Regions from separate parts of the Streptomyces sp. SAI-135 genome, predicted to be linked through region 1. Evidence: riboswitches for the same ligand, from Rfam matches in the RefSeq annotation. Region 1 holds a riboswitch; each other region holds the start of a gene.

Region 1 (6,866 bases):
GGACCTCATCTCCGGACTCATCCGCGCCTCCGACCACGGTGAGCACCTCACCGAGAACGAGGCCGCGGCCATGGCGTTCATCCTCCTCTTCGCAGGCTTCGAGACCACGGTCAACCTGATCGGCAACGGCATGTACGCCCTCCTCACCCACCCCGAGCAGCGGAACCGGCTGACAAAGTCGCTGGCCCGGCAGGAACGGGGTCTCCTGGAGACCGGAGTGGAGGAACTGCTCAGGTACGACGGCCCGGTCGAACTGGCCACCTGGCGGTTCGCCACCGAACCCCTGCGGATCGGCGGGCAGGACGTCGCCACCGGGGACCCGGTGCTCGTCGTGCTGGCGGCCGCGGACCGGGACCCGGAGCGGTTCACCGACCCGGATGTGCTCGATCTGTCCCGCCGTGACAATCAGCACCTCGGTTACGGCCACGGCATCCACTACTGCCTCGGTGCCCCGCTCGCCCGACTGGAAGGACAGACGGCGCTCGCCACGCTTCTCACCCGTCTCCCGGACCTACAACTCGCGGTGGATTCGGCCGATTTGCGCTGGCGTGGCGGACTCATCATGCGTGGACTGCGTACTTTGCCCGTGGAGTTCACGCCCGTCCGGTAATCGACCGAGGGGTCCGGCCTATCCCGGCACGGAGCCGGCTAAACCTGACACGCCCTCAACCTTGTGATCTTCACGTGATCTACGCGGCATTAACTTGTGACAAGTGATCGAATCCCTATACGTTCACGGACCAGCGCGGTGCCCCGCACCACGTGCCGCGCGGGTACTTGCTGTCTCGGGAAAGGTCCCCCCATGCTCTCCGGGAACGGTCGTCACCGTCGCCCCCGTCAGGCCCCGGCTCTCCTCGTGGCGGCCGGTGTGACGGGCTCCGCCATCGCGATCCCCCTGCTCGGGGCGACCGGAGCGAGCGCCGCCACCGGCACCACCTGGGACCGGGTCGCGGAGTGCGAGAGCGGTGGCTCCTGGAGCGAGAACGAGGGCAACGGCTACTACGGCGGCCTCCAGATGTCCCAGGAGAACTGGGAGAAGTACGGCGGCCTCGAATACGCCGAGACCGCGGACCTCGCCAGCCGCAACCAGCAGATAGCCGTGGCCGAGAAGCTCCTCGCGGACCAGGGCATCGCCGCCTGGCCGACCTGCGGTCTGCTCAACGGGCTCAGCAAGGACGCGAGCTCGGCCGACGTCGACACGGGCGTGGGGAGCGGTACCCCCTCGGCCTCGGCGTCCGGCTCGTCCGACTCGTCCAGTTCATCTGGTTCCTCCGGTTCCTCCGGTTCCTCCAAGTCGTCGGACACCGAGGAGTCCTCCGGCCTCCTCGACGCGCTGGACGGCTCGTCCGCCTCGCCGTCACCGTCGGCCACTCCCTCCGGCGACGGCGGTTCGGCCGAGTCGGACAAAAAGAACTCTTCGGAATCCAAGGACTCCGCGACGGAAGACGCTCGGTCGTCCGACGGCTCCCCCGTGGTGAGCCCGGAAGAGGACGAAGCGGACAAGTCGTGGCAGGTGGGCAGTTCTTCGGCCCTCGTGGACGTCGGTGCTCTCGGTTCCGGCAAGCACCGCGGCGACAGTGCCGAGGAGAATGCGACGAAGAGCACGGCCTCCTCCTCGACCGGCCGGCACGCCGCCGCCACTTACACCGTCCAGGCGGGCGACTCGCTCGCCTCCATCGCCGACTCCCTTGGCCTCGACGGCGGATGGCGCGCCCTCTACGCCGAGAACAAGGACCGCATCGGGGCCGACCCGAGCAACATCGTCGCCGGTCAGACGCTCGACACAGGGGCTGAATAGGGTCGAAAAGACCTGAAAAACAGCGGGAGTTCACGTCATACTTCGCACTGAATGTCCACTTTGGTGAAAGTGTGGGATGAGTCTCAGAAGCCCTGATCGTCTTTGAAATTCCGCCGAGCGCGTGTCTACGGTCGTGACCGCTCGGCAACCCGAGCCCCGTCTGCCGCAACGCCGAATCCTGCCAGCGGCCGTACGGGAACAGTCGTCGCGTCAAGCGCCGTAGGCAGGAGCGGGGGACCCAAGGTAAGCGCCGGGCCCAGCAGTTCACGCTGGACCGGCTTGGGGTGAAGCCGCGCACCGCAGGGTGTGCGACCGGGCAACTCAACCGGCCCGAACCCGACAGCTCACCTCGCAGGCGTCGGTGAGGGGATCGATCCATGCTGTTTTCCGGCAAGGGCAAGCACCGTCGTCCGTCCAAGGCCACCCGCGCCGCCGCGCTCGCCGGCGTCACCGGTGTCGCCATCGCCGCCCCGCTGATGGCGGCCGGCAACGCCTCCGCCGCCACCGCCTCCGAGTGGGACGCCGTCGCCCAGTGCGAGTCCGGCGGGAACTGGTCCATCAACACCGGCAACGGCTACTACGGCGGCCTGCAGTTCTCGGCCTCCACCTGGGCCGCGTACGGCGGCACGCAGTACGCCGCGCAGGCCAACCAGGCCAGCAAGGCCCAGCAGATCGCCGTCGCCGAGAAGGTCCTCGCCTCCCAGGGCAAGGGCGCCTGGCCGGTCTGCGGAGTGGGCCTGTCCAGCGCCGCCTACAACGGCGGCAGCGGCTCGTCCTCCGCCGGCTCCTCGAACTCGGGCACCAGCACCCGTTCGACCGACGAGCAGAGCGCCTCCCGCTCCTCCGAGCGCCCGGCCGCCAAGAAGACCGTCACCACCCCGACCGGCAAGAAGGTCAAGAAGGGCGACGGCGAGTACAAGGTCGTCAAGGGTGACACCCTCAGCTCGATCGCCGAGAAGCACAAGGTCAAGGGCGGCTGGCAGAAGCTGTTCAAGCTGAACAAGGACATCATCGACGATGCCGACTTCATCTTCCCGGGCCAGCAGCTGCACCTGAAGTAGGCCCCAGCTGAACCACAGGGCCCTCACAGCCGTGTCCTCCAGGATGAGGGCCTCGTGAGGGTCACCCCCCGTCCCCACGGGCTCCCCGCTCCGGTGCGTGTTCCCCCGTACGCACCGGGGCGGGGCTTTTTGTGTGTGCTCGCGTGGGCCGCTCTGTTCACGGGCCTCTTTTGTTCAGTTCAGAAACAATTTACTCTCGGTTTCGTCCACAGGTCGGTCCACACGGTGGCCGATGCCCCGGAGCCGGTTAGGCTCTAGTCGCAAGGCTCACCATCCAAGAAGGAGATGCTCGTGCCGTCCATCGACGTCGTCGTAGCCAGGGAAATCCTCGACTCGCGAGGCAACCCCACCGTCGAGGTCGAGGTCGGCCTCGACGACGGCAGCACCGGTCGTGCCGCCGTCCCGTCCGGCGCCTCCACCGGTGCCTTCGAGGCCATCGAGCTGCGTGACGGTGACCCGAACCGCTACCAGGGCAAGGGTGTCGAGAAGGCCGTCCTCGCCGTCATCGAGCAGATCGGCCCGGAGCTCGTCGGCTACGACGCCACCGAGCAGCGCCTGATCGACCAGGCGATGTTCGACCTGGACGCCACCGACAACAAGGGCTCGCTCGGCGCCAACGCCATCCTCGGCGTCTCGCTCGCCGTCGCCCACGCCGCCTCCGAGGCCAGCGACCTCCCGCTCTTCCGCTACCTGGGCGGCCCGAACGCGCACCTGCTGCCGGTGCCGATGATGAACATCCTGAACGGCGGCTCGCACGCCGACTCCAACGTGGACATCCAGGAGTTCATGATCGCCCCGATCGGCGCGGAGTCCTTCTCCGAGGCGCTGCGCTGGGGCACCGAGGTCTACCACACCCTCAAGAAGGTCCTGAAGAGCAAGGGCCTGTCCACCGGCCTCGGCGACGAGGGCGGCTTCGCCCCGAACCTCGAGTCCAACCGCGCCGCCCTGGACCTCATCCTCGAAGCGATCAAGGAAGCCGGTTACATCCCCGGCGAGCAGGTCGCCCTCGCCCTCGACGTCGCCGCCTCCGAGTTCTACAAGGACGGCAAGTACCAGTTCGAGGGCAAGGACCGCTCCGCCGCCGAGATGACGGAGTACTACGAGGAGCTCGTGGCGGCCTACCCGCTCGTCTCCATCGAGGACCCGCTGTTCGAGGACGACTGGGCCGGCTGGAAGGTCCTCACCGACAAGCTGGGCGACAAGGTCCAGATCGTCGGCGACGACCTGTTCGTCACCAACCCGGAGCGCCTGGCCCGCGGCATCGAGGACGGCGCCGCCAACGCGCTGCTCGTCAAGGTGAACCAGATCGGCTCCCTGACCGAGACCCTCGACGCCGTCGAGCTCGCCCAGCGCAGCGGCTTCAAGTGCATGATGTCCCACCGCTCCGGCGAGACCGAGGACGTCACCATCGCCGACCTCGCCGTCGCCACCAACTGCGGCCAGATCAAGACCGGCGCCCCGGCCCGCTCCGAGCGCGTCGCCAAGTACAACCAGCTCCTGCGCATCGAGGAGATCCTCGACGACGCCGCGGTGTACGCCGGCCGCAGCGCCTTCCCGCGCTTCAAGGGCTGAGCAGCGTAGAGGGCTGAGCAGCGTAAAGAGCTGAGCAGCTTCAAGGGCTGACCCTTAAGGGGCTAAGCCTTAGCCAGTCGTACGTACGTCCCCGTACCGGTCCCGTACCGTGTGCGGGGACGTACGCACGTAGAAGGGGAGGCGGAGAGCCGATGGCCGTGAAGGACCGGGACCGTTTCTCCACCACGACCAGGATCAGGCTGCTCGGCGAGCAGACCGCGGCCCGTGTCTACCGGTCCCAGACCAAACGGCAGGCCCGCCGCTCCCGGCTGACCGGCCGGGCCGCGCTGCTCGCCCTCGTGCTGTGCACGCTGGTGGTGGCGCTCGCGTACCCGATAAGGCAGTACGTCTCCCAGCGTGCCGAGATCGCCGATCTCCAGCGGGAGAAGGAGCAGGCAGCCGAGCGGGTCGAGAAGCTGCGCGACCTCAAGGCGCGCTGGCAGGACGACGCGTACGCGGAGCAGCAGATCCGGCAGCGGCTGCACTATGTGATGCCGGGGGAGACGGGGTTCATCGTCGTCGACCCGGACGCGGCGAAGCAGTCCCGCACCGACCTGGGCGCGGCCGACCGCCCCTGGTACGCGAACGTCTGGGACGGGGTCGACAAGTCCGACGCCTCCGACCAGTAGACCGACCGATAGAAAGACAGGCATGGAAACGCCTCCGCCCTCCACCCCGCGCACCGAGCCGACCGACGCGGACGTCGAGGCCTTCAAGCAGCAGCTCGGCCGGCCGCCGCGCGGACTGCGCGCGATCGCGCACCGCTGCCCCTGCGGTCAGCCGGACGTGGTGGAGACGGCCCCCCGCCTCCCCGACGGCACGCCCTTCCCGACGACCTACTACCTGACGTGCCCGCGCGCCGCCTCGGCGATCGGCACGCTGGAGGCGAACGGCGTCATGAAGGAGATGACGGAGCGGCTGCAGACCGATCCGGAGCTCGCCGCCGCCTACCGGGCCGCGCACGAGGACTACATCGCCCGCCGTGACGCCATCGAGGTCCTGGAGGGCTTCCCGAGCGCGGGCGGCATGCCGGACCGGGTGAAGTGCCTGCACGTCCTGGTCGGCCACTCGCTGGCCGCGGGCCCGGGCGTCAACCCCCTGGGCGACGAGGCGATCGCGATGCTGCCGGAGTGGTGGCGCAAGGGCGCGTGCGTGACCGTCACCGAGCAGCAGGAGCAGCAGGAGGACACCCAGTGACCCGGGTCGCCGCCATCGACTGCGGTACGAACTCCATCCGCCTGCTCGTCGCCGACTGCGACCCGGAGACCGGCGAACTGGTCGACCTGGACCGCCGTATGACCATCGTGCGGCTCGGGCAGGGCGTCGACCGGACCGGGCGGCTCGCGCCCGAGGCACTGGAGCGGACCTTCGCCGCCTGCCGTGAGTACGCGGCCGTCGTCAAGGAGCACGGGGCCGAGCGGCTGCGGTTCGTCGCCACCTCCGCCTCCCGGGACGCGGAGAACCGGGACGAGTTCGTGCGCGGGGTCCTCGACATCCTCGGCGTCGAGCCCGAGGTCATCTCCGGGGACCAGGAGGCCGAGTTCTCCTTCACCGGGGCGACCAGGGAGCTCAGGGGCAGCGACCACTTGGCCAGGCCCTACCTGGTCGTGGACATCGGCGGCGGTTCGACGGAGTTCGTCGTGGGCGACGACCATGTGCGCGCCGCACGTTCCGTGGACGTCGGCTGTGTGCGGATGACCGAGCGGCACCTGGTGCGGGACGGGGCCGTCAGCGACCCGCCCACCGAAGCGCAGATCACCGCCATGCGGGCCGACATCGAGGCCGCCCTCGATCTCGCCGAGGAGACCGTGCCGCTGCGTGAGGCGCGCACCCTGGTGGGGCTCGCCGGGTCGGTCACCACCGTCTCGGCGATCGCGCAGGAGCTGCCCGAGTACGACTCCGAGGCCATCCACCACTCCCGGGTCTCCCACGACCGGGTGCGCGAGATCACCGAGTGGCTGCTGCACTCCACCCACGCCGAGCGCGCGGCCGTGCCCTCCATGCATCCGGGGCGCGTGGACGTGATCGCCGCCGGGGCCCTCGTCCTGCTCACGATCATGGAGCGGATCGGCGCCGAGGAGGTCGTCGTGAGTGAGCACGACATCCTCGACGGGATCGCTTGGTCCATCGCGTAGGCCCCGCCGGGCACCTCTGCTGAGCAGGCAGAACAACGTATGAGCGTCTCTGAGGGGCCCTTCGGGGCCCCTCTTCGGCATGCGGCCCAGAAAGTTCGTGAAGTTCTTCACAAGGAATTGGGCCCTGTCGGACGACGAATGTGGTCCGGTTGACCCTTCCGGGGGCCCAACACCCGTGTGAACACGTTCAAAAGGGTGGGTTGCGGACCTCGGGCGAGGGGTCTGCGAGGGGTGTGCGAGGGCTCCTCACGGGACGCCTTTCGGCACGGAGAGGCAGCTCACGCGGCATTGACAACGGCA
Region 2 (6,866 bases), 2.9 Mb from region 1:
GTTCCGCGGGGGCCTGCGGGGAGCGCAGCCGGTCGAGGGCGCGGAACGGGTGGTCGGCGCGGATCCTCGGCGGGCCCGCGGCGGCCTGGGGCGCGGTGCTGGTCGCGGCCGAGAGGGCCTCCGCGAGGCCGCCGAGCTCGACGTGGACCACGAGGACGGGCTTGCCGGGGACCTGCTCCGCCGCGGACCTGAGCGCCTCGGCGAGGGCTGCGTCGCCGGCGGATCCCTCGCCGACCGCGGGGATGGCCGTCACGATCACCGCGTCGTACGCGTCGTCGACCAGGGCGCGCGCGAGAGCCGCGTGGAAGTCCTCCGGCGCGGCCGCGGTGGTCAGGTCCAGCGGGGTCGACGGCCGGAGCCCCTCGGCCACGCACGCGTCGTAGGTGAGCAGGCCGAGCGACTCGGAGTTGCCGAGGATCGCCACCCTGGGTCCGGTGGGCAGCGGCTGGCGGGCCAGCAGGAGGCCGGTGTCCACGAGTTCGGTGATGGTGTCCACGCGGATCACGCCGGCCTGCCGGAGCAGCGCGGACACGGTGGCGTGCGGCAGGCGCGTGGCGCGGACGGCGTGGCCCTGCGGGGCGGTTCCCGAGCCCTGCACGACGACCAGGGGCTTCGCCGCCGCGGTACGCCGGGCGAGGCGGGTGAACTTGCGGGGGTTGCCGATGGACTCCAGGTACATGAGGACGACGTCGGTGTCGGGGTCGTCGTACCAGTACTGGAGGACGTCGTTGCCGGAGACGTCCGCGCGGTTGCCGGAGGAGACGAAGGTGGAGACGCCGGTCACGCCGGTGACGCCGCCGCCGCGCCGGTGCAGCCGGGAGAGCAGGGCGATGCCGATGGCACCGGACTGGGCGAACAGGCCGATCCTGCCGGGGCGGGGGGTCTCGGGGGCCAGTGAGGCGTTGAGCCGGACGTCCGGCGAGGTGTTGATGACGCCGAAGGCGTTCGGGCCGATGATGCGCATGCCGTACGCGCGTGCGTGCCGCACGAGTTCACGCTGGCGCTCGCGTCCTTCGGGGCCGCTCTCGGCGTACCCGGCGGACAGCACGACGAGTCCCTGCACGCCGTGGGCCCCGCACTCGGCGACGACCTCGGGGACCTGCTCGGCGGGGACGGCGACGACCGCGAGGTCGACGGGGCCGTCGATGTCGCGCACCGAGCGGTGCGCGGGGATGCCGTCGACCTCCTTCGTCTGCTCGGGGAACGCCTTGTTCACCGCGTGCAGGCGGCCGTTGAAGCCGTAGTCCCGGATGTTGCCGAGCACGCTGCGGCCCACGCCGCCGGGGGCGCGTCCGACGCCGACCACGGCGACAGAGCCGGGGGTGAGAAGGCGCTGCACGGACCGTGACTCGGCGCGCTGCTCGCGCGCGTACTGCACGGCGAGCGAGCGGTCGGTGGGCTCCAGGTCGAACTCCAGGCGGACGACGCCGTCCTCGAAGCTGCGCTTCTGGGTGTACCCGGCGTCCGTGAACACCTTGATCATCTTGACGTTGGCGGGCAGCACCTCGGCGGCGAAGCGGCGGATGCCGCGCTCGCGGGCGACGGCCCCGATGTGTTCGAGGAGGGCGGAGGCCACGCCGCGCCCCTGGTGGGCGTCCTGCACGAGGAAGGCGACCTCGGCCTCGTCGGCGGGGGCGGAGGCGGGCATGCCGTCGGCGCCGATGCGGTCGTAGCGTACGGTGGCGATGAACTCGCCGCCGATGGTGGCGGCGAGTCCCACCCGGTCCACAAAGTCGTGGTGCGTGAAGCGGTGGACGTCCTTGGCGGACAGGCGTGGGTAGGGCGCGAAGAAGCGGTAGTACTTCGACTCGTCCGAGACCTGCTCGTAGAAGCTGACCAGGCGATCGGCGTCGTCGACGGTGATGGGCCTGATGCGCGCGGTGCCGCCGTCGCGCAGCACCACGTCGGCCTCCCAGTGGGCGGGGTACTCGTGCCGGTCCGACGCGCTCTGCATGGGCCCCAGAGTACGGCTCGCGTACGACAACGGCGCGAGGCAGTCTGTGGAGAACGCGCGAGAACGCACAAGGACGGAAGTCGGGCCGAGGCCGCGGTCCGACTGTCTCACCCCGGAGGGACACCAGGTCCTGTCCGGAGACGCTTCACGTGTGGGAAACTGGTCTAGACAACCCTGAACACCGAAGGGCAGCATCACATGGCTGAGCGCCGCGTCAACGTCGGCTGGGCCGAGGGTCTCCACGCCCGCCCCGCTTCCATCTTCGTCCGGGCCGCCACGGCCGCAGGTATCCCGGTGACGATCGCCAAGGCCGACGGCAACCCCGTCAACGCGGCCTCCATGCTGGCCGTGCTCGGCCTGGGCGCCCAGGGCGGCGAGGAGATCGTCCTCGCCTCCGACGCCGAGGGTGCGGACGCCGCCCTCGACCGGCTCGCGAAGCTGGTCGCCGAGGGCCTCGAGGAGCTTCCCGAGACCGTCTGAGCGCGGGTGCCCTGAAAAGCACCGAGGGGCTCGTCCGAATTATCGGGCGGGCCCTTCGCATTTCCCTTTCGAGGGCAGCGGAAATAACGCCCCCGGAATTACTCCCTCTTTGTATACGGTGCCCGTGTTAATGCCGCACACCCGTCACGTTTACAGGATGTTGCGAACTCCTCACACGGTCCGCGCGATCCTGCCCGGAGCCGAACCGCAGCCGGTGCGCGGCTCCCGAGCGCTCGGTGTGCACCGCGGTGATCGCCCGCGCGCGTTCGCCGTCCCCGCGTGCCACCGCGTCCACGATCGCGCCGTGCTCCGCCCAGGACTCCACGGGATCGGCCGGCGCGTCCACGACGTACATCCAGGCGATCTTGTGCCGCAGCTGGGTCAGCAGGGAGGTCAGCGCGGGGCTGCCGGAGGCCTGCGCGAGCGTCTCGTGGAACCAGCCCCCCAGGGAGCGCAGATCGTCGCTGTTGCCCCGCCTGGCCCGCTCCTGGCCCAGCCTGACCAGGCCGCGCAACACCTTCAGATGGGCCTCGGTGCGCCGCTGGGCGGCCCGGGAGGCGCCGAGCGGTTCGAGGAGCATGCGCATCTCCAGGAGGTCGGCGCCCTCCTCCTCGGTCGGTTCGGCCACGCACGCGCCCGCGTGCCGCCGTGTCACCACGAAGCCCTCGGCCTCCAGGGTGCGCAGGGCCTCGCGGACGGGAACACGGGAGACGCCGTAGCGGCGGGCGAGCAGTTCCTCGGTGAGCCGGCTCCCGCGCTCGTGGACACCGGCGACGATGTCGTCCCGGATCGCCGTGCATACCGAGTGCGCCGGAATACGCATGTCCGACCTCCGTCTTAATCCCCGTGAAACGTCGCCGATTGACGTGTGTTCAGTGACTCTATTGCAATGAGCGGGAATTTCCGACGGCGGACCGGAATCCAGGGATATTTTTTGGACAACGGGGCGCCGGAAACGACGAAACCCCGGCTCGGGGAGCCGGGGTTCTCGCGCGGATCGCGGGGCGGTCGTCAGACGTTGACGCCGTGCGAGCGCAGGTAGGCGACGGGGTCGATGTCCGAGCCGTACTCGGGGGTGGTGCGCGCCTCGAAGTGCAGGTGCGGTCCGGTGACGTTGCCGGTCGCGCCGGACAGCCCGATCTGCTGGCCGGGGGTGACCGACTGGCCGACCGAGACGCCGATGGAGGACAGGTGGCCGTACTGGGTGTACGTGCCGTCGGCCATCCTGATCACGATGTTGTTGCCGTACGACCCGCCCCAGCCGGCCTCGACGACCGTGCCGCGGCCGACCGCGTGCACGGAGGTGCCGGTGGCGGCGTGGAAGTCGACACCGGTGTGGCTGCCGGAGGACCACAGGGAGCTGCTGCTCTTGTAGCCGGTGGAGATGTAGGAGCCGGAGATCGGGGCGACGAAGGCGTTGAGGCGCTTGCGCTCGGCCTCACGGGCGGCGCGCTCCTTGGCCTCGCGTATCTCCTTGGCGCGCGCCTCGGCCTTCCGCTTGGCCTCCGCCGCCGCCTTCTTCTGCGCGGCGGCCTGCGCCTGGGCCTCGGCCTGGGCGTCGAGCTGGGCCGCGAGGGAGTCCGTGCCGACGGAGACGACGGGCATCAGGCCGGTCTGCTCGACGGAGTTCTCGGCGGCGAGCGCCGGGGCGGCGATGGTGCCGATGACGCCGGTGGTGGCGAGGGCGGCGACGCCCGCGGCGCGGGCGGTGGTGCGCTTCATGCGGCTGGGACGACGGTGCTTCCCGGTGGCGCAGGTGAACGCCATGTGGTGGCTGGTCCTTTCCTTCCTTCTCGCCTACCGGGTTAGCTGACGGGTTCGGAGCAGGAAGGTCTCCTACGGACCCCCTCGCAAGGCGCGGGCGTCCGATTCACCCCAGGGACGTGGTGTGGGTCCCCGGCTCCCCTGGCTCGCGCCGTACGGGGACTCGGCGATGACTGTCCGGTGCCGCGGGCGCGGCGCAGTGCCTGACGGACAGCCCGGAAGACGCTAAGCGGGGTGGCTTTCAAGACCCAAACGGATCAGGGTGTTTGTAGCGCATCCCACAGGGCAGACAGGCAACCTCTCACCCAATTCGGACATCAGAGGGCCCTGGTGACGCCGTCGTCACCAGGGCCCCTCCACGCGCGTGCCGTTGCTCGGCTACTCGGCGCTCACGACCTTGACCTCGCCGATGCCGAGGGCCTCGACGGGCTCCTTGATGGCGGCCGCGTCACCGACCAGGATCGTCACCAGCCGGTCCACCGGGAAGGCGTTCACGACGGCCGCGGTGGCCTCGACGGTGCCGGTCGCGGCGAGCTGCTGGTACAGGGTCGCCTGGTAGTCGTCGGGCAGGTGCTGCTCGACCTGGTCGGCCAGCGTGCTCGCGACGGCCGCCGCCGTCTCGTACTTGAGCGGCGCCACACCGACCAGGTTCTGCACGGCCACGTCGCGCTCGGCGTCGGTGAGTCCGCCCTCGGCGAGCGTGCTCAGCACCTTCCACAGGTCGTCCAGGGCGGGACCGGTGTTCGGGGTGTCCACCGAGCCGCTGATGGCGAGCATCGCGGCGCCCGAGCCGTCCGGCGCGGACCTGAGGACCTGCCCGAACGACCGTACGCCGTAGGTGTAGCCCTTCTCCTCGCGCAGGACGCGGTCCAGGCGGGAGGTGAGGGTGCCGCCGAGGCAGTAGGTGCCGAGCACCTGCGCGGGCCACACGCGTGCGTGCCGGTCGGCGCCGATGCGACCGATGAGCAACTGCGTCTGGACGGCACCGGGGCGGTCCACGATGACGACGCGGCCGGTGTCGTCGGCGGTCACCGGCGGCACCGGGCGCGGCTGGGCCGGGGAACCGGTCCAGGAGCCGAGGGTGTCGGCGAGCAGCGCGTCCAGATCGATGCCGGTGAGGTCGCCGACGACCACGGCGGTCGCGGTGGCGGGGCGCACATGCTTCTCGTAGAAGGCGCGTACGGCCGCGGAGTCGATGTTCTCGACCGTGTCCTCGGTGCCCTGGCGCGGGCGCGACATGCGCGAGTCCGCCGGGAAGAGCTCCTTGGAGAGCTCCTTGGCGGCGCGCCGGGACGGGTTGGCCAGCTCGTGCGGGATCTCGTCGAGGCGGTTGCGGACGAGCCGCTCGACCTCGCTGTCCGCGAACGCGGGCGCCCTGAGCGCGTCGGCCAGCAGGCCGAGGGCCTTGGCGAGGCGGGAGGCGGGCACTTCGAGGCTGAGGCGGACGCCCGGGTGGTCGGCGTGCGCGTCGAGGGTGGCGCCGCAGCGCTCCAGCTCGGCGGCGAACTCCTCGGCGGAGTGCTTGTCGGTGCCCTCGGAGAAGGCGCGCGCCATGATCGTGGCGACGCCGTCCAGTCCTGCCGGTTCGGCGTCCAGGGGCGCGTCCAGGAGCACCTCGACGGCGACGACCTGCTGGCCGGGGCGGTGGCAGCGCAGGAGGGTCAGGCCGTTGTCGAGCGTGGCGCGCTCGGGGGCGGGGAAGGCCCAGACCTTGGGCTCGCCCGCCTGCGGCTGCGGGTGGAATTCCATCGCGGCGAGCTCGGTCACTTGGCCGCCTCCTCGTTCTCGTCGGTGGCTTCTACGGTTGCCGCGGCCTGCGGGTCCTCGGCGGCGTCCTCGGCGCTGTCGGCGATCTCGGCCGGGGTGAGCGGCTCGTAGACCAGCACCGCGCGGTTGTCGGGGCGCAGCCTGGCCTTGGCGACCTCCTGCACGTCCTCGGCGCTCACCTCCAGGACGCGCTGCACGGCGGTCAGGGCGAGCTGGGGGTCGCCGAACAGGACGGCGTAGCGGCACAGTTCGTCGGCGCGGCCCGCGACGGTGCCGAGCCGGTCCAGCCACTCGCGCTCCAACTGGGCCTGGGCGCGCTCCATTTCCTCGGCGGTGGGGCCCTCCGCGGCGAACCGCGCGAGCTCCTCGTCGATGGCGGCCTCGATGACCGGCACCTCGACATCGCCGGAGGTCTTCACGTCGAGCCAGCCCAGGGAGGGCGCACCGGCCAGGCGCAGCAGTCCGAAGCCGGCCGCGACGGCCGTACGGTCACGTCGTACCAGCCGGTTGTAGAGGCGGGAGGACTCACCGCCGCCGAGGACGGTGAGGGCCAGGTCGGCCGCGTCCGCCTCGCGGGTGCCGTCGTGCGGCAGCCGGTAGGCGGCCATCAACGCGCGCGCGGGGACCTCCTCCTCGACGACCTCGCGCAACTGCTCGCCGATGATCTCGGGCAGGGAGCCGTCGCGGGGCGCGGGCTTGCCGTCGTGCGAGGGGATGGAGCCGAAGTACTTCTCGATCCAGGCGAGCGTCTGCTCCGGGTCGATGTCGCCGACGACCGACAGGACGGCGTTGTTGGGCGCGTAGTAGGTGCGGAAGAACGCGCGCGCGTCCTCCAGGGTGGCCGCGTCCAGATCGGCCATCGAACCGATCGGGGTGTGGTGGTAGGGATGGCCCTCCGGGT
Region 3 (6,866 bases), 1.5 Mb from region 1:
AACGCAGCTCTTCGGCGTCCGCGGCGGTCGCGCTGTCGTCGGATTCGTACGGTGCCATGTGTGCCTTACCTCCGTCGTCGGCGGCGGCTTCAACTCCCGTGCGTCCACCCTTAGCCGCCATTCTCACCCGAATCGGTGAGGAGTGGTGTTTTCCGTGGTGTCCATCTGACCAAATCGGCCATGAGCATGCGTCAGCCCTCGGGGCCAACTCCGTGTACACCTGCGGGATGACACAACAGTCCGGCGCCCCCTACGACCCGTAGGGGGCGCCCCTCCCCGGGTTCGGTCGTGGGAGCGGTGCGGCTGGGTGGGGGCGGGCGTCTCGCGCAGTTCCCCGCGCCCCTGAATACCTGCGCCGCCCCGCGCGGGCTGGCCCGGGTGCGTGGAGGCGGGCGCTTTGCGCAGTTCCCCGCGCCCCTGAATACCTGCGCGGGCGGGTGGGGGCGGGCGTTTTGCGCAGTTCCCCGCGCCCCTGAATGCCTGCGGCAGCCGACGCGGGCTCGGTGGGGGCTGGTGCGGACGGTCCTCGCGGCACCGGGCAGGGCACTCCCCACGGACGGTCCTCGAGACGCAGGCGACTGCAACCCCCCAGGGGCGCGGGGAACTGCGCGACCAGCCACAACGCACCCGCACCCGCCAGACCACCTACGCGGCACCCCCACAGGCACCCGCTTCCAGCCCGGCGCAGCTGCCCGCGGGGAACTGCGCGACCAGCCACAACGCACCCGCACCCGCCAGACCACCTACGCGGCACCCCCACAGGCACCCGCTTCCAGCCCGGCGCAGCTGCCCGCGGGGAACTGCGCGACCAGCCACAACGCACCCGCACCCGCCAGACCACCTACGCGGCACCCCCACAGGCGCCCGCTTCCAGCCCGGCGCAGCTGCCTGCGGGGCGGTGACGTACATCACTACCCGGCGCGGTGGACCACCGCGTCGCACAGTTCCATCAGTGCCGCCTTCGCGTCGCACTCCCGCAGCGGAGCCAGTGCCGCGCGTGCGTCCTCGGCGTAGCGCACGGTGTCCCGGCGGGCCTGCTCCAGCGCCGGGTGGGTGCGCAGGGCCGCCAGGGCCCGGGCGTGCCGCGCGTCGTCCGTGAGGTCGGAGTCGAGCAGCTCGCACAGGGCGATGTCCTCGGCCAGGCCCAGCCGGGCGGCGCGCTCCCGCAGCCGCAGGACCGGCATGGTCGGGATGCCCTCGCGCAGGTCCGTGCCCGGCGTCTTGCCGGACTCGTGGGAGTCGGAGGCGATGTCCAGGACGTCGTCGGCCAGCTGGAAGGCGACGCCGAGGCGCTCGCCGTACTGGGTCAGGACGTCCACGACCGTCTCGTCGGCACCGGACATCATCGCCCCGAAGCGGCACGAGACCGCGACCAGCGAGCCCGTCTTGCCGCCGAGCACGTCCAGGTAGTGCTCGACCGGGTCCCGGCCGTCCTGCGGTCCGGCCGTCTCCAGGATCTGGCCGGTGACCAGGCGCTCGAACGCCTCCGACTGGACCCGGACCGCCTCGGGCCCGAGGTCGGCCAGGATGTGCGAGGCGCGGGCGAACAGGAAGTCGCCCGTCAGGACGGCCACCGAGTTGCCCCAGCGGGTGTTGGCGCTGTCCACGCCCCGCCTGACCTCGGCCTCGTCCATGACGTCGTCGTGGTACAGCGTGGCGAGGTGGGTCAGCTCCACCACCACGGCCGACGGCACCACGCCGGGCGCATAGGGGTCGCCGAACTGCGCGGCGAGCATCACGAGCAGCGGCCGAAACCGCTTTCCGCCCGCCCTCACCAGATGCTGGGCGGCCTCCGTGATGAAGGGAACCTCGCTCTTGGTGGCCTCGAGCAGTCCCTCCTCGACAGCCGCCAATCCGGCCTGGACATCGGCTTCCAGAGCCTGGTCCCGCACGCTCAGCCCGAACGGCCCGACGACGGTCACGAGGGGTCTCCTGTCTGCTGGTGTCTTCTGGCGGTTACGAGGAATGTCGATAGGTCGCTGCCATCACTCAAGTCAGCGTATCCGGTCACCTTTGGATCACCGATAGCGCCCGCCCCGTCCATGCCAGGCGGTATCGGATCACGGCCGGTATGTTTTTGATCACCTGAAAAGGATGGATATCTATCCACTTGTACGGAAGTAGCCGTCCGTGTCCCGAACCGAAGCCGGGACCGAGGCCACCGCGCCCCGGCCGCGCCGCACCACACGCCCGGCGCACTGAGGCCGACGGGACCCCACCGATGCGCATCCGTACGCCCTTCCCCTGCGAGACCACCCACGCCGGCGTCCGTGTCCCGCCGGCGGACGGGACGCTCCTGTACGCACGCGTGTGGCGACCCCTCTCCGAAGAACCGGTACCCGCGATCCTCGAATACCTGCCGCATCGCCTCACCGACCGGCCCGCGCCCCGCGACCGGCAGCGCCCCCTGGTACGCAGGCCACGGCTACGAGTCCGTCCGCGTGGACGTGCGCGGGCACGGCAACAGCGGGGGCGTGCCCGGCGACGCGTGCTCGGCGACCGGACTCGCCGACGGGGCCGAGGGGGTCGAGTGGCCGGCGGCGCAGCCCTGGTGCGACGGCCGGGCCGGCATGTTCCGCATCTCCTGGGGCGGTCGTCACCGTCCGCGCCACCGACGGCCGTCATGACGACGACGGGCACCGCAGGGGAGGTTCCGTCCCGGCCGCGGACCTGCACGGGCGGGCGGCGAGGATGCTCGCCCGCGTCTGCCGCCCGCCGGACCCGCTCCATGTCGGCGACGCCCGGCGGGAGATGTCGCTCGCAGGCCCGCTCGGAGATGGCCCGTGACGGCACCGACTTCCACCCGACGTGGGTGAAGCGGATCCCACGGCCGGTCGGTTGAACATGAGTTGAGCCTTCTTGACCGTTTTACACCTCTTGCGCTCAGCTGTGACTTGACCCACTCGCGCGGCCGGAGCGACGGCTTTCCGGAATCTACCGATCCGCCTTTTCCCACGCGTGAGTTGAGACTTGGCGAACGCAAAGGATCAAGCGCCTCAAATACCCCTTACCAAGGTCAATAGGCACGCCATGTGAACTCGCCACTTGTTCCGGACATGTGCTCTCGCATACGTTCCCGGCCTGTCGGGCGGACGCCGAATCCTGCCACCGCCCGTACACCCACCGAGAACCACGGCAGGAGCGGGGGAACCAGGTAGGTCGCCGTAACGGTCGTCTTCGGACATACCGGTACGGCTTGGGGTGAAGTCATGCCTTTCGTGGGCGTGGCCGGGCAGCTCCCGCCCGAACCCGACAGCTCACCTCGCAGGCGACGGAGAGGAACTTCGCCATGCCCGCTGCCGCTCAGCACCGCCGTACCCGTACCAGCCGTCTCGCCCGCAAGCTCGCCGTCGCCGGTACCGGTGTCGCCGTCCTCGCGCTCCCGCTCATCGGCGCCACCAGCGCGTCCGCGGCCACCCCGGCCGTGCAGACCGCGACCACGCTCGGCTACTCCAACACCCTCGACGGCTGGATCCGGGCCTCCCTCGCCGTCATGGCGGAGCACGGCATTCCCGGCTCCTACGACGGCATCTACCGCAACGTCATCCGCGAGTCCTCCGGCAACCCCTACGCCATCAATCTCTGGGACTCCAACGCGGCCGCCGGGACGCCCTCCAAGGGCCTGCTCCAGGTGATCGACCCGACCTTCAACGCGTACCACGTGGCCAACACCTCGTGGGACCCGTACGACCCGGTGGCGAACATCACCGCGGCCTGCAACTACGCGGCCCAGCGGTACGGGTCCATCGACAACGTGTACGGCGCGTACTAGGAACTACGCCCGCGGGAAGAGCCCTTCGAGGACGACGGCGATGCCGTCGTCCTCGTTGGACAGGGTCACCTCGTCGGCCACGGCCTTGAGTTCGGGGTGGGCGTTCGCCATCGCCACACCGCGGGCCGCCCAGTCGAACATCGGGATGTCGTTGGGCATGTCCCCGAAGGCGATCGTCACCTCCGGGCCCAGACCCAGGTGTTCGGCGGCCAGCGCGAGGCCGGTGGCCTTGGTGATGCCGCATGGCTGGAGTTCGACGGTCCCGGGCCCCGACATGGTGACCGTCGCCAGCGAGCCCACCACCGAACGCGCCGTGACCGCCAACTCGTCGTCGGACAGGTAGGGGTGGCGCAGCAGCACCTTGCTGATCGGCTCGCACCACAGGTCGTCGCGCCGGGCCACCCGCACCGCGGGCAGCGTCGGGTGGGGCATCAGATAGCCCGGTTCGATGAGCGTGAGCCCGTCGACACCGTCCTGGTCCACGGCCGCGTACACCTGCCCGACCTCGGCCTCGATCTTGCCGAGCGCGGTCTCGGCCAGCTCCCGCTCCAGCGTCACCGACCAGAGCAGACGGTCCGCGCCGGCGTCGTACACCTGCGCGCCCTGTCCGCACACCGCGAGCCCCGTGCTGCCGAGGTCGTCGAGCAGGGGCCGCACTCTGGGCGCCGGGCGTCCCGTCACGACCAGATGCCGGGCCCCACCCGCGGCCACCCGGGCGAGCGCGGCCAACGACCGGTCGGAGAGGGTGTCGTCGGCCCGGAGCAGCGAACCGTCCAGGTCGGTGGCGATGAGTGAATATGCGGTGGAGGCGGCCATGATCAGAGAATACGGATGGTTGGCCCCTTCGACTCGACGCGAACCGGACGGCCGCTGCTTTCACATCCGTTGACCGGTGTTCCGCTTCCGGGGCGCGACGGTGACGCGGCGGTAGCTCGTGCCGGCGCGTCCCGGGCCCCGTCTGCGCGCTCCTCGCGGAGCGCTACGCCGAGTCGCGCACCACCAGTTCGGTCGGGAGGATCACTCCGGCCGTGTCCTCGCCGGCGATCTGGGCGAGGAGCATGCGGACCATCTCGGCGCTGATGCGGTCGAAGGGCTGGCGCATGGTGGTGAGGGCGGGGGCGACGGCGGTGGCCGCCGGTGAGTCGTCGAAGCCGCCGACAGCGATGTCGTCCGGGACCGAACGCCCGGCCTGCTGGAGGACGCCCACGACGCCCAGGGCCATGAGGTCGGAGGCGACGAACACCGCGTCCATGTCCGGGGCCTGGGCGAGCAGGCGGCGGGCGGCCCGTTCGCCGCCGCTGCGCCGGAAGTCGCCCTCGACGACGAGCGCCGGGTCGTACGGCAGGCCCGCCTCAGCGAGCACGTCCCGGTAGCCGGCCAGCCGGTCGGGGCCGCCCGGCATGTCCAGCGGCCCGGTGACCATGCCGACACGGCGCCGGCCGCCCGCGAGGAGGTGGCGGACCATGTCCTGCGCGCCCTCCCGGTCGGCGGCGGCCACGTAACTCACCTTGGTGCCCCGCCCGATCGGCTTGCCGCAGACCACCAACGGGATCCCGGCGTCGTGGAGTTCGGCCGCGACCGGGTCGCCGCTGTGGTTGGACAGCAGCAGCACGCCGTCGACGTGACCCGAGGTGATGTACCGGGTCAGCCGGCGCCGGTCGTCGTCGCTCTCGGCGAGCATCAGCAGCAGCGGGATGTCGTGCTGGGCGAGCCGCTCGGTGCAACCGCGCAGCAGGACGTTGAAGTTGGGGTCCTCGAAGAACTTCTCCTGCGGCTCGGTCAGCAGGAACGCCACCGAGTCCGAGCGGCCCGTACTGAGGCTGCGGGCGTGCCGGTTGACCACGTAACCAGTCTTCCTGATGGCGGCCTCGACCGACCGCCGGGCGGCGGGCGAGACGTAGTGGCCGCCGTTCAGGAAGCGGGAGACGGTGCCCCGCGAGACGCCCGCCTCCCGGGCCACGTCGTGGATGGTCGGTGGCTTGCGGCGTCCGTTCGCGCTGGTGGTCATGTTCCTCGTTCGGAGACGTTCGTGCGGGGGAGCCCGGGGCCTCAGGCCTTGACCGAGCCGCTCATCAGGTCCAGCGACCAGAACCGCTGGATCACCAGGAAGAGACCGATCAGCGGAAGGATCGCGAGCAGGCACCCGGTGATGACCAGGGTGTAGAGCGCGGGCTGCGAGGCGCCCTGGGCGAGCAGGGTGTACAGGCCGAGGGTGATCGGGAACTTCTCGTCGTCGGCGAGCATGACGAAGGGCAGCAGGAAGTTGTTCCAGATGCCGACGAACTGGAAGAGGAACACCGTGATCAGGCCCGGCATCATCATCGGTACGGCGATCCGCGAGAAGATCCGCCACTCGCTCGCGCCGTCCATGCGGGCCGCCTCCATGAGTTCGGCGGGCACGGACGCGGCCGCGTAGATGCGGACCAGGTAGACGCCGTACGGCGACAGGATCGACGGCAGCAGCATCGACCAGTAGGAGTCGGCCATGCCGAGCTTGGACAGCAGCAGGTACTGCGGTACGGCCAGCACGATGGACGGCACCAGGACGCCGGCCAGGATCATCTTGAAGACGGCCTCGCGGCCGCGGAAGCTGTAGCGGCCGAGGGCGTAGCCGCCGGCGGCGGAGACCGCGGCGGAGAGCAGGGCGCCGAGACCGGCGTAGAAGGCCGAGTTGGCCATCCACCGCCAGAAGATGCCGTCCCGGTAGGCGGTCAGGTCGCTCAGGTTCTGGAAGAAGCCGGTGCCGGGGGCGAAGGTGAAGGTGGAGAAGAGCTCCGACCGGTCCTTGGTCGCCGCGACGACCACCCAGGCGATGGGGATCAGGCAGTACAGCGCGCCGAGGAGCAGCACGATCGTGGGCACCCACGCGGTGCGGCGGCCGCTCTTGGGGCCGGCGGTGAGGGTGAGGGGGGTCATGCCCGGTCCTCCCGGGTGTAGCGGTCGGAGATGCGCAGCAGGGTGAAGGAGAGGACGAACGTGGCCAGGGCCAGGACGACCGCGGTGGCGGAGGCGCCGTAGATGTCGGACTGGAGGAAGGCCTTGTCGTAGATGGCCATCAGCGGGCTCCACGAGCTCGGCAGGCCGTTGGTGAGGG
Region 4 (6,866 bases), 540 kb from region 1:
CCGCATGATCTACGCCTTCTCGCGCGACGGCGCCCTGCCGTTCTCGCACGTCTGGCACACCGTCAGCCCGCGCACCCGGACCCCGGTGGCGGCGGTGTGGCTGGCCGCGGGCGGAGCGCTCGTCCTGGGCCTGCCGTACCTCATCAACGTGACCGCGTACGCGGCGGTGACCTCCATCGCCGTCATCGGCCTCTACATCGCCTACGTCATCCCGACCCTGCTGCGGCTGCGCAAGGGCGACGCCTTCGACCGGGGGCCCTGGCACCTGGGCCGCTGGTCCCGCGCGATCGGCATGGTCTCGGTGGCGTGGGTCGCGGTGATCACGGTCCTCTTCATGCTCCCGCAGGTCTCCCCGGTCACCTGGGAGACCTTCAACTACGCCCCGGTCGCCGTGCTGGTGGTCCTCGGCTTCGCCTGGATCTGGTGGACGGTCTCGGCGCGGCACTGGTTCCTGAACCCCGAGCACCAGCGCACCAGGGCCCGCGAGGCGGCCCGCGCGAACGCGCCCGAACCGGTCGATCCCTGATCTTCCCGCCCGTTCCGCCCGCCCGACGCGGCCGTGTCCCCGATACCCGATCGGAGACACGGCCACGTCCGGCTATGCTCGGGGAGGCAACATCGCCTGGGCCCTTAGCTCAATTGGCAGAGCAGTGGACTTTTAATCCATTGGTTGTGGGTTCGAGTCCCACAGGGCCTACCGGTGGCGGGCGGCGCCCGGGTCGGCTTCGGCCGGTTCGGGCGCCGCTGCGTTTTCCCGGCCCACGCCGGCACTTCGGGCGTCACAGCAGGTGGTGGTTGGGTGCCTTCGCCCGGGTCGCGTACTCCTCCAGCACCACCACGTCCACGCCCTCCGTCGTGAGCAGGCCCGTTCCGTCGGCCCCCTCGACGAACGTGTCGGGCTCCCGCCACGCCGTCACCACCCGGTGTACCCCCGCCTCCAGGATCAGCCGGGCGCAGGGGGCCGGGCGGGAGGCGCGGCGGGTGCAGGGTTCCAGGCTGGTGTAGACGGTGGCGGTGCCGAGGCGCGGGTCGGCCGGGTCGATCTTCGCCAGCGCCGCCTCCTCGGCGTGCACGACCGGGTCGCCGCCCTCCCGGGAGTGGCCGCGTGCCAGCTCCGTACCGTCGGCGGCCACCACGACCGCGCCCACGCTGAACGCCGTCCGCGAGGGCGGGCAGTGAGCCGCCAACTCGCAGGCCAGCGCCAGCCAGTGGTGGTCCGCGGCGACCGGGACCAGGCCCGTGCCGGGGGCGGTGGGCTCGTAGCGGGTCAGGACCACGTCCTCGATACGGCGGGTCTCCACCAGGCGCAGCCGGCCGGGCTGGTAGCCGCCCGGGCCGAAGAGCCGGGGGGCGCCCGGGTCGCCGACGAACAGCGGGGCCAGCACCAGCTGCACCTCGTCGGCCAGGCCCTCTTGGAGCAGCTGGGTGTGGATGCGGCCGCCGCCCTCGACCATGAGCCGCTCGACGCCGTACACCGCGTGCAGGTGCTCCAGCAGGCGGCGCCAGTCCAGCAAGGGGCCGAGGGGGACCACGTCGGCGGCCAGGCCCGCCTCGCGGGCCCGTTCCGCGCCCTTGTCGGTCGTGTAGACGACCTTCTCGCCGCCGGTGTGCCAGAAGTTCGCCGCCGGGTCCAGCTCGCCCGAGCCGCTGACCGTGACCTTCAGGGGGTACGGCGGCTTCCCGGCGGTGACCCGGGCCGCCCGGCGCTCCTCGGAGTTGACCAGGAGCCGGGGGTTGTCGGCGCGGATCGTGCCCGCGCCGACGAGGATCGCGTCCACGGAGGCGCGGACCTCGTCGACGCGGTCGAAGTCGGCCGGGCTGGACAGCAGGAGCCGGTCGGGGCCGGTGTCGTCGAGGTAGCCGTCGAGGGAGACCGCGGCGGAGAGGAGGACGTAGGGGTGGGGCACGGAGGACTCCCCGGCGGGTCGAGGGACGGCGGGCTTGGTTCAAGTTTGAAGCAAACCTACACTGGGAGCATGACGACCCGCTGGCTCAGCCCCGACGAGCAGCGAGCCTGGCGTGCCTACATCGCCGCCTCGCTCCTCCTGGAGGACACCATCGACCGGCAGCTCCAGCAGGAGGCCGGCATGCCCCACCTGTACTACTCCATCCTCGCCAATCTCTCCGAGACCCCGGAGCGCCGGCTGCGGATGACCGATCTCGCCGAGGGGCTGAAGATCACCCGGCCCCGGCTGACGTACGCCGTCGCGCGGCTGGAGAAGGACGGGCTGGTGCGGCGGGAGAGCTGCCAGTGGGACAAGCGGGGCAGCATCGCGGTCCTGACGGACGAGGGCATGGCGGTGCTGGAGCGGGCGGCGCCGGGACATGTGGAGACGGTCCGCGCCGCGCTCTTCGACCGGCTCACACCGGAGCAGGTGGGGCAGTTGGAGGAGATCTTCACCAGCGTCACCGCGGGCCTCCAGGGGGAGGGCGGGCCCGTCGAGGAGGTGCCGTGGCGGCGGCGGTCGTCCCCGTCCTGTTCCGGTGAGGGCCGGGCGTGACGAGCGCCATAAAACCGTTGCTTCAAATTTAAAGCATGGGGTAGGGTCTCGATCAGTAGAACTGCTTCAAATCTGAAGCAGGTATGCCTACGGACCGGAGTACCCGCATGACCGACCTGCCCGCCGCCACCCAGCGCTCCCGCGTCCGCGTCCCGCTGCGCTTCGGGGACGGTTACCGCGTAGACGCCGAGCTCGTCACCTTCCACGGCCTGACCGACGGACGGGAGCACCTCGCCGTCGTCCTCGGCGACCCCGCCCCCGGCACCGTCCCGCTCGTGCGGTTGCACTCCGAGTGCCTCACCGGCGATGTCCTCGGCTCCGCCCGCTGCGACTGCGGACCCCAGCTCCGTGAGGCGGTCGAGCGCATCGCCGAGCGCGGCGGCGTCCTGCTCTACCTCCGCCAGGAGGGCCGCGGCATCGGCCTCTACAACAAGCTCGACGCCTACGCCCTCCAGGACCAGGGCCTCGACACCTATGCCGCCAACACCGCGCTGGGCCTGCCCGAGGACGCCCGGGACTACACCGCGGCCGCGCAGATGCTGACCGCGCTCGGGATCGGCGAGATCGACCTGCTCTCCAACAACCCCGACAAGGCGGGCCAGTTGAGGGACCTGGGGATCGGCGTCCACGACCGTGTCCCCACCGGGGTGTTCACCACCGCCCACAACGTCCGCTACCTGCGCGCGAAGGTCCTCCAGACCCAGCACACGCTGCCGCTGGGCGAGTTGACCGAACTCGGCGTCGGCTGAGCGTCACCGGGGCGCGTGCGCCGGACAGGCCAGGCGTGCACGCGCAGAAACACGTCGCCGCGGCCACGGTGGCCTCCGCCGCACGCTGCACGGGCTTGCGCATACCGCTCTCGCCGGACGGGGCGGCCTCCCCGGAACAACCCTGGCGCGAAGCACCCGGCGGATGACGTATGCTGGTCACACAACGACGCGGGGTGGAGCAGCTCGGTAGCTCGCTGGGCTCATAACCCAGAGGTCGCAGGTTCAAATCCTGTCCCCGCTACTCAAGGCTCAGGGCCGGAATCCAGTTCACTGGACTCCGGCCCTGAGTGTTTCCCCCGGTCGGATCACCCGGTCCGCCCCACGGACGGCAGCCGGGCGAACCTGGAAGCGTGGAGCAGGAGGACCGGTCGCGCACCCGCGCGCCTTCGTCCGCATGCTCCCGGCACTGCTGCTCGTGGCCGGGGCACTCCGGGAGGCCGCCGAGCAGGGGCCACGCAGCGGCAGCGTGGCCCCGGCCAAGAAGACGTGCTCCTCGGCCCGGTCGGGCCAGGCGCCGAGGGTGCCCGCGCCGAGGCGGCAGGGCGCAACTGCGGACGGGCAGCGCGCACACCGTGCCGTCGCCGTGCAGCGGCAGGGGCGGCGGGTGGCCGCGGTTGGCGCGGGGCGGGCGCGTTCCGGGGGTTCCTTACTGACGGCATGGCGTTGCTCGCCGTAGGGCGGTGTTTGTGACGAAGGGTGAGCGGGTGAGCGCCCTCCGCACTGCGACTGTCACACCGTCAACATCTGTGTGGTTACTGAAAGAAGGTCAACTCGCCCGTTTTTAGCCGTTCATGGGCCGTAAGTCCAGCGGGATTTCGTTAATGATCAAGCGGAACAGCTTGGAATCGGGCCCCCGGGTCTATTAACGTTCGATAACGCAGCGCGGTCGTCCCAGCCGTCACAAGAGACGGCTCCGTGCTCACGCGCCGAATTCCGCAAGGGAACCGGGGAACCACCACCTTGGGGTGAATCGCTCGTAGTCCGCCGTGGCAGCACGGTGGGTATACGCGCGTAGGAGACCTTCCTGCTCCGAACCCGTCAGCTAACCCGGTAGGCGAGAAGGAAGGAAAGGAGCGCGCCCACGTGGCGTCCAACCCGCCTGCCCCCGAGGCGCCGTACGTACCCAGCGACACCCTTGTGTACGGCGGTTACCGCGCCGACGACGAGGCCCCGCTCGGTGAGTGGAACCCGACCGCGGACTCCCTCGCTCCCGTACGCGGCCGGCATCGCGTCGCCAAGCAGCGCGGCGGGGGATTCGCCCGCAGCTCCACCGTCCTGGGCGTAGGCGTCATAGCCGCGGTCAGCGCGGGCGGGATGGCCAGCGCCAACACCGGCAAGCCGCCGGTCTCCATCTCCATGCCGGACCTGCCCAACGTGGGCTCGCTCATCTCGGACGACGCCGACACCGCCGCGGACGACACGAGCGCCTTCAGCAGCGTCGGCGCCACCACCGCCGACACCGCCGAGGGCACCTCGGACGCCGGTGAGGCCCTGCGCTCGCGCATCCTGGCCCAGGCCGAAGTGCAGCAGGACCAGCTCGACACCAAGGCCGCCCAGGCCGTCGCGGACGCCGCCCAGAAGGAGGCCGACGCGGCCGCCGCCAAGGCGGAGAAGGAAGCTCAGGAGAAGGCCGCCGCCGCGAAGAAGGCGGCGGAGGAAGAGGCCGCGAAGAAGGCCGAGGCCGAGCGCCTGGCCGAGCTCGCCAAGCAGTACACGCTGCCGACCTCGTCGTACACCATCACCTCGACCTTCGGTCAGGCCGGCTCGCTGTGGTCCTCCGGCTACCACACCGGCCTCGACTTCGCCGCCCCCACGGGCACGCTCATCAAGGCGGTCCACAGCGGCACCATCACGGAGGCCGGCTGGGCCGGTTCCTACGGGTACCGCACCATCCTCACCCTCGACGACGGCACCGAGCTGTGGTTCTGCCACCAGTCCTCGATCAGCGTCAGCGTCGGCCAGAAGGTCGCCACCGGTGACGTCATCGGCCGCGTCGGCGCCACCGGCAACGTGACCGGCGCGCACCTGCACCTGGAGGTCCACCCGGGCGGCTCTGCCGACGGGATCGACCCGATGGCGTGGCTGCGCGGCAAGGGTCTCAACCCCTGAGGCCCCCGGCCCCGCCCGTACCTGAGATCACCCGGCCCCGCCCGTACCTGAAGTCACCCGCGAACTCCGGCAGCCCTGACGACGTCCCCCCGACGTCAGGGCTGCCGGTGCGCCGGAGGGACTGCTTCCGCTTGTTTACGAGGACTTTGCGGCCGTTCAGGAAGACCGGCGTCCGGCATGACTTCTCTTCGCAAGCTCGGCTCCTCGGACCTCGAGGTCTTCCCGCTCTCCCTCGGCGGCAACGTCTTCGGCTGGACCGCCGACGAGGCCACCTCGTTCGCCGTCCTCGACGCGTACACCGCGGCCGGCGGCAACTTCCTCGACACCGCTGACTCGTACTCGGCCTGGGTGGACGGCAACTCCGGCGGCGAGTCCGAGACGATCATCGGCAAGTGGCTGGCGGCCCGTGGCAACCGTGACGACGTCGTCATCGCGACGAAGGTCAGCCAGCACCCCGACTTCCCGGGCCTGACCGCCGCGAACATCAAGGCGGCGGCGGACGCTTCGCTGCGGCGCCTGGGCACCGACCGCATCGACCTCTACTACACCCACTTCGACAAGCCGGAGATCCCCGTCGAGGAGATCATCGGCGCGCTGGACGAGCTGGTGAAGGCGGGCAAGGTGCGGGCGATCGGCGCCTCCAACATCTCCGCCGCACGCCTCGCGGAGTCCCTCGACTTCTCCGACCGCGAGGGCCTCGCGCGCTATGCCGCCCTCCAGCCCCACTACAACCTGGTCTCGCGCGACACGTACGAGGGTGAGCTCCAGGCCGTCGCCTCCCGGCAGGGCCTCGCCGCCGTCCCGTACTACGCCCTCGCCTCCGGGTTCCTCACCGGCAAGTACCGCGCCGGTACGACGGTGGAGAGCGCGCGACGGGCGGGTGCCGGCAAGCACCTGGAGACCGAGCGCGGTCGCAAGGTGCTCGCGGCGCTCGACGACATCGCCGAGTCCCACACCGTCCCGGTCGCCACGGTCGCCCTCGCCTGGCTCGCCGCCCAGCCGACGGTCGCGGCCCCGATCGCGTCCGCCCGCACGGTGGAGCAGCTACCGGCGCTGTTGAGGGTGGCGGAGCTGACCCTGACGGAGGAGGAGCTGGGGCGCCTGACGGAGGCGTCGGCGTAAGGGGGACGGGCCCTAGGTCCGATAGGGGTTGTACGCGGGGTACGGCACCGTGGGCTGTGCCTGGACCGGATGGACCGGATGGACCGGGCTGACCGTCGGGAACGGGTGGGCGGGACGGTCCGGCTGGGGCGGATGTCCGTACACCCCGTGCACCCCGTACACCGGCCAGGGCGGCGCGGCCACCGGTGCCGTCGTCCGGGCCGCGTGGTCCAGCGCGGGACGCGCCACGTCCCGCCGCCGCCACAGCTCGTGCAGCAGCTCCCGCTCCCGTACGACGAAGTCGGCGTTCGCCCGTCCGAGCCGCCCCCGACGCCGCAGGAACGCCAGCGACGTCGCGTACGCCTCGTACTGCGAGACCGCCCGT

What was found. Region 1 has a riboswitch for cyclic di-AMP ahead of M2163_RS22240 (transglycosylase family protein). Riboswitches for the same ligand answer to the same signal wherever they lie in the genome.
Positions count from the first base shown of each region.
Region 2: it holds a riboswitch for cyclic di-AMP, as region 1 does, so the genes downstream of both, M2163_RS35305 (M23 family metallopeptidase) here and M2163_RS22240 (transglycosylase family protein) in region 1, are expected to answer to the same signal.
Region 3: it holds a riboswitch for cyclic di-AMP, as region 1 does, so the genes downstream of both, M2163_RS29055 (transglycosylase SLT domain-containing protein) here and M2163_RS22240 (transglycosylase family protein) in region 1, are expected to answer to the same signal.
Region 4: it holds a riboswitch for cyclic di-AMP, as region 1 does, so the genes downstream of both, M2163_RS24705 (M23 family metallopeptidase) here and M2163_RS22240 (transglycosylase family protein) in region 1, are expected to answer to the same signal.

Region 1 covers NZ_JARXYP010000002.1:3,950,217-3,957,082, reverse strand. The annotation lists gene M2163_RS22250 (cytochrome P450) at 1-610, shown strand, start outside; gene M2163_RS22245 (transglycosylase family protein) at 803-1,798, shown strand; cyclic di-AMP (ydaO/yuaA leader) riboswitch at 2,004-2,171, shown strand; gene M2163_RS22240 (transglycosylase family protein) at 2,176-2,859, shown strand; gene eno (phosphopyruvate hydratase) at 3,145-4,431, shown strand; gene M2163_RS22230 (septum formation initiator family protein) at 4,584-5,060, shown strand; gene M2163_RS22225 (DUF501 domain-containing protein) at 5,083-5,628, shown strand; gene M2163_RS22220 (Ppx/GppA phosphatase family protein) at 5,625-6,566, shown strand.
Region 2 covers NZ_JARXYP010000002.1:6,801,892-6,808,757, reverse strand. The annotation lists gene M2163_RS35320 (bifunctional GNAT family N-acetyltransferase/acetate--CoA ligase family protein) at 1-1,954, opposite strand, end outside; gene M2163_RS35315 (HPr family phosphocarrier protein) at 2,153-2,434, shown strand; gene M2163_RS35310 (GntR family transcriptional regulator) at 2,562-3,257, opposite strand; gene M2163_RS35305 (M23 family metallopeptidase) at 3,446-4,201, opposite strand; cyclic di-AMP (ydaO/yuaA leader) riboswitch at 4,214-4,377, opposite strand; gene M2163_RS35300 (pitrilysin family protein) at 4,577-5,965, opposite strand; gene M2163_RS35295 (pitrilysin family protein) at 5,962-6,866, opposite strand, start outside.
Region 3 covers NZ_JARXYP010000002.1:5,400,360-5,407,225, reverse strand. The annotation lists gene M2163_RS29070 (sigma-E factor regulatory protein RseB domain-containing protein) at 1-58, opposite strand, end outside; gene M2163_RS29065 (polyprenyl synthetase family protein) at 912-1,922, opposite strand; partial or broken gene M2163_RS29060 (CocE/NonD family hydrolase) at 2,222-2,760, shown strand; cyclic di-AMP (ydaO/yuaA leader) riboswitch at 3,084-3,284, shown strand; gene M2163_RS29055 (transglycosylase SLT domain-containing protein) at 3,290-3,772, shown strand; gene M2163_RS29050 (HAD family hydrolase) at 3,776-4,588, opposite strand; gene M2163_RS29045 (LacI family DNA-binding transcriptional regulator) at 4,752-5,780, opposite strand; gene M2163_RS29040 (carbohydrate ABC transporter permease) at 5,822-6,688, opposite strand; gene M2163_RS29035 (sugar ABC transporter permease) at 6,685-6,866, opposite strand, start outside.
Region 4 covers NZ_JARXYP010000002.1:4,488,769-4,495,634, reverse strand. The annotation lists gene M2163_RS24735 (amino acid permease) at 1-526, shown strand, start outside; tRNA gene M2163_RS24730 (tRNA-Lys) at 625-697, shown strand; gene M2163_RS24725 (dihydrofolate reductase family protein) at 780-1,907, opposite strand; gene M2163_RS24720 (MarR family transcriptional regulator) at 1,977-2,501, shown strand; gene ribA (GTP cyclohydrolase II) at 2,609-3,250, shown strand; tRNA gene M2163_RS24710 (tRNA-Met) at 3,439-3,512, shown strand; cyclic di-AMP (ydaO/yuaA leader) riboswitch at 4,186-4,343, shown strand; gene M2163_RS24705 (M23 family metallopeptidase) at 4,355-5,380, shown strand; gene M2163_RS24700 (aldo/keto reductase) at 5,558-6,502, shown strand; gene M2163_RS24695 (PrsW family intramembrane metalloprotease) at 6,515-6,866, opposite strand, start outside.